DNA from 2 places in the Ruegeria sp. R8_1 genome. Region 1 is predicted to be linked to the other one. Evidence: riboswitches for the same ligand, from Rfam matches in the RefSeq annotation. Region 1 holds a riboswitch; the other holds the start of a gene.

What was found. Region 1 has a riboswitch for cobalamin ahead of J7380_RS13405 (DUF1636 domain-containing protein). Riboswitches for the same ligand answer to the same signal wherever they lie in the genome.
Region 2: another riboswitch for cobalamin. It lies ahead of J7380_RS01680 (CbtB-domain containing protein); the one in region 1 lies ahead of J7380_RS13405 (DUF1636 domain-containing protein).

What each region holds. Positions count from the first base shown of each region.
Region 1 is NZ_JAGHRL010000005.1:261,970-264,149, reverse strand. It holds gene J7380_RS13415 (ABC transporter substrate-binding protein) at 1-120, opposite strand, end outside; gene J7380_RS13410 (ABC transporter ATP-binding protein) at 117-920, opposite strand; gene J7380_RS13405 (DUF1636 domain-containing protein) at 920-1,276, opposite strand; cobalamin riboswitch at 1,378-1,582, opposite strand; gene J7380_RS13400 (XRE family transcriptional regulator) at 1,709-2,180, shown strand, end outside.
Region 2 is NZ_JAGHRL010000001.1:337,187-339,366, reverse strand. It holds gene cobF (precorrin-6A synthase (deacetylating)) at 1-691, shown strand, start outside; cobalamin riboswitch at 735-940, shown strand; gene J7380_RS01680 (CbtB-domain containing protein) at 976-1,140, shown strand; gene J7380_RS01675 (CbtA family protein) at 1,145-1,843, shown strand; gene J7380_RS01670 (hypothetical protein) at 1,909-2,180, shown strand, end outside.

The sequences.
Region 1 (2,180 bases):
CAACCGTTCGGGCTGGGTTTCAAACACCAGCGGTTCACCACAATTGTCTACGGTCACTTCATGCGCGGCAACACCGCTCGCCATGGCTATAACCAGAGCCACGGACAAGATATGTTTCATTTTGGAAATCTCCTGGAGGGTTGGGAAACAGTGGTTTTTCGTATGTCCAGCGCGGGGATCATCCGACCGTCGTGCTGAAAGAATAAGTAGTCGACGCCGAACGTGTCGCGCACATGTTGAGTCGTCAGGACCTCGGAAACAGGGCCAAACCCGGTCAGCCGGGTAGATTTCATCAACGCGACATGGGTGGCGAATTCGGGGATCATGACAATGTCATGGACAATCATTATGACGGTTATCCCCAGTCCAGCGACCAGCGATAACATCCGCCCTTTGGCGTCGGGATCCAAATGGTTCGTCGGTTCGTCCAAAAACAGAAGAGTAGGGTTCTGCGCCAGCGCACGCGCGATATGGGCGCGCTGACGTTCGCCACCCGACAACACTGCCATGCGCTTGTCGGCAAGCTCCAAAAGGCCGGTCAGGTCCAGAATTCGCGTCAAGTCGTTTGCGTGATCTTCAGAGGAGCGGTCCGAGCGAATTGGAATTTGCCCAAGTGCCACATAGTCACGCAGATGCAACCGCCCATCGGGATATTCTTGCTGACTGACGACGGCAATTTTTCGGGCGCGCTCCGTCGCTGACAATGTCTTCAAGCTCTGCTCTTGCACCAGAACGTCGCCTTCGGACAGAGCTTCAGCGCCACATAGTAAGTTCAGCAGAGTGGTTTTGCCAGCGCCATTCGGACCGGCAATGGCCAGAACCGACCCCTCTTCCAGATCGAACGAGATGTCCTGCAACAGAACTTCACCGTGAAAAGAATAGTAGGCTACACCACGCGCCTGCAGGAAGGGTCTGGTCATCATCGAGCTCCTCCAACAGCCAACGCCGGCATGCGCGCCAATGTCTTGGTTATCAGAGGTGCAGGCCTGTCTGTGGCCTTTGTCCAACCAGTCGCGCTGCCCAGGTATTGCGCGGCGAATTGGGCAAGAGCATTCAGCTCCTGCTCGGTGCCGATATCACCAAACAGGTATTGGGCTTTTCCCGGGGCCTGAAATCCGACGGTGACCGGGTGATCGCATCCAGCCATACAATCTACTGTACGCACTGCGAAACCCGCAGGCAATTCAGGGCACAAGGCATCCGCAATGTGCTGCGCTGCCTCCAGACCCTGACAGGTCGCGCAGATCAGAACAAAATGATCAGTGGGCCCGGTCATCAAGCGCCTGTTGCACGGCCGCTGAGGCCGTACTGAAACGCGGTCGCGCATAAAGGCGTACGAGGTACCATCAAGCCTCCTTCCAGGACGCCCCGCCCCGGGTTGGTTTCGGTTGCGATGGCAGGTCTCCTGACTTGCGGGTCGAGGCTTGGCCACCCTTCCCGACATTATTCATGTCAGTGGGATATTGGCTTCGCTCACCGCCTACAGTTGCGGGGGCAGTTACGGACTTGGCACTTAAACCTCACCGTATTCCCTTTTCACCGCTGGAGCATGCCCCAGGGAACCATCAAATGCGTCACTGCCCGAGATCAGATCGCCGGTCAACACAAATCACCGGAGGTTGCGCAGGAATATAGTTTTGAAAATATGTTTCCCTTCAGGAAAATTGCAGGCGATAACGGCGAAGCGAAAGGCGTTAAGGATAGGTTGGTGAAAGCATCAAACGATAGGTCCAAACTTCAGTTTTCTCAGGATCCCCACAAGGTCAGGGACCCCGGTGAAAAGAACCTCGAAACGGCGATCGGTCGGGAAATCCGCGCGTTGAGGTTACAGCAGGGCGTAACAATTGCGGAATTGTCGGGGCTGACCGGATTGTCCATCAGTATGCTGTCAAAAATCGAAAACGGATACACATCGCCTTCATTGACGACGCTGCAATCTCTGGCCAATGCCCTAAGCACACCGATCACTGCCTTTTTCCGCAGATATGAAGAAACCCGAAACGCAACCCACACCAAAGCGGGAAAGGGCGTTGAAACAGAAAGAGCCGGGACACGCGCAGGCCATCAATACAGCCTTTTGGGTCATATGGGGTCTAATGCCAGCGGTGTTGTGGTCGAACCCTATCTGATCACGCTGACGGAAGAGTCCGACACTTTCCCCACGTTCCAGCATGACGGGA
Region 2 (2,180 bases), on a different contig from region 1:
CTTTCAGGGCGCGCAGGCGATCCGCGCGGCGGACCTGATCCTGATCCCCCGCAAGGGCGAGAACAAGGCCGATCTGGCCGGGCTGCGCGAAAAGATCATTGCGCAGGTGACCGACACGCCGCCGCAGATCGCCTATTTCGATATTCCCAAGCGCCGCTCGGAAGACGGGTATCTGCGCGGGGTGGACGAATGGCACGACGCGATTGCGTTGCGCTGGCGCGAGGCGATTGCCGCCCATCCCGGTGCACAGCACGTGGCGCTGCTGATCTGGGGCGATCCGTCGCTATACGACAGCTCACTGCGAATCGCGGCGCGGTTGGACCCTCAACCGACGACGCGAGTGATCCCTGGCATCACAGCGCTGCAGGCGTTGACGGCGGCCCACGCGATTCCGATCAACGAACTGGGCGCGCCTTATATCGTGACCACGGGGCGGCGGATTCGCGACGAAGGGTGGCCGGACGGTGCATCGAACGTGGCGGTCATGTTGGATGGTGAGTGCTCGTTCCAACATCTTCAGATGGCAGATTATGACATCTGGTGGGGGGCTTACGTGGGCATGACTGAAGAAATCTTGATCAACGGCCCTCTGATCGATGTTGCACAGTCGATTCTGGACACCCGAGCAACTGCGCGCGCTGATCATGGGTGGATCATGGATATTTATCTTCTCAAAAAGCGCGTGATCTGACGTAAAACGTCGCAAATGACGATTGCGCGGCAGCAGATGAAACGGCTAAATGAACCTGTCTGGTCCTGTCGGCAATACCGGCAAGCTAAGAGGGAATGTGGTGAGACCGCGCGCGATCGAATCCACAGCCGCCCCCGCGACTGTAAGCGGTGAGCCCTGTTCAACCAGCCACTCCTGAGTTTCAGGGGGAAGGCGAACAGAGGCATCGACCCGTGAGCCAGGAGACCTGCCAGGCGTGATTTGAAACACCGGCCGTCGGGTGCGACGGCATAGGAGAATTAAAAATGACAACACAAACACAAACCGCTTCGCGCGCTGGTATTCTGCCGGTCATGTTCGCTGTGGTTCTGGGCCTTGGCATCATTTCGGTGACCGGTCACGTTCAGGCGGCTGCCCTGCATGACGCTGCCCATGACGTGCGTCACGCAACTGGCTTCCCCTGCCACTAAACCCATGTTTGGTCGCATTCTGACCAGCGCGTTGTTCGCTGGTGCTACAGCAGGGCTGATTGCCGCCCTGCTGCAGCTTGCGTTTGTGCAACCGGTTTTGCTGCACGCGGAACTGTATGAATCGGGTGAATTGGTGCATTTCGGCGGTGACGTCGTAAGTGCTCACCCCGAGCTGCCGGGAATGTTCTCGGACCTGTTCCGCGATGCGCTGAGCGTTATTTTCACCATGCTCATCTATACCGGTTATGCGCTGATGATGATCGCGCTGATGTCGGTGGCCGAGGGCAGCGGTCACAAAATCGACGGGCGCACAGGCGTCTTGTGGGGCCTGGCCGGGTTTGTCGCGGTTCACCTTGCGCCGGGGTTCTCCCTGGCACCCGAAGTGCCCGGCGTGGCAGCGGCGGATGTCGCAGCGCGTCAGGTCTGGTGGTTTGCCACAGTCGCGTCGGCAGGTGTTGCCATGTGGCTTATTGCCTTTGGCGGCACCCTGATCAGCTATGTGATCGCAGCCGCCTTGCTGTTGGCCCCACATCTGATCGGCGCGCCCGAGCCGGACGTGTTCACCGGCCCCGTTCCGACCGAGATCGGAGCGCTGTTTGCCGCACGCGCCTTTGGCATCGGCCTGGTAGCCTGGGTTCTGGTCGGGGCATTCGCCGGATACTTCTGGCGACATGAAAGTCAGCGTGCCGAAGCTGCGGCCTGACCAGCACGCCACTAAACACGCCGAGACCAGCTCGGCGTGTTTCTACTACCATCAAGGAACATAAAATGGCACGCTCACTTGCCCTGTTTGCAATCGGCATAGTTTTTGGCAGTGGTGCAGGATTTGTGGTTGCGGCTGCAAATGGCGTCACTTTCGACGGCCATGACCATGGCGATCCTGCACATCACAGTTCATCTCACGTCGAGGCAGCCGCACACGATCATTCGACTGCCATCAACCTGCCTGCTGGTGCTGATGCTCCGGGGCTTGAGATCGCTCTTACGCCCGACCCTATGGCGGGCTGGAACCTGCATGTCATGCCGCAGAACTTTCGGTT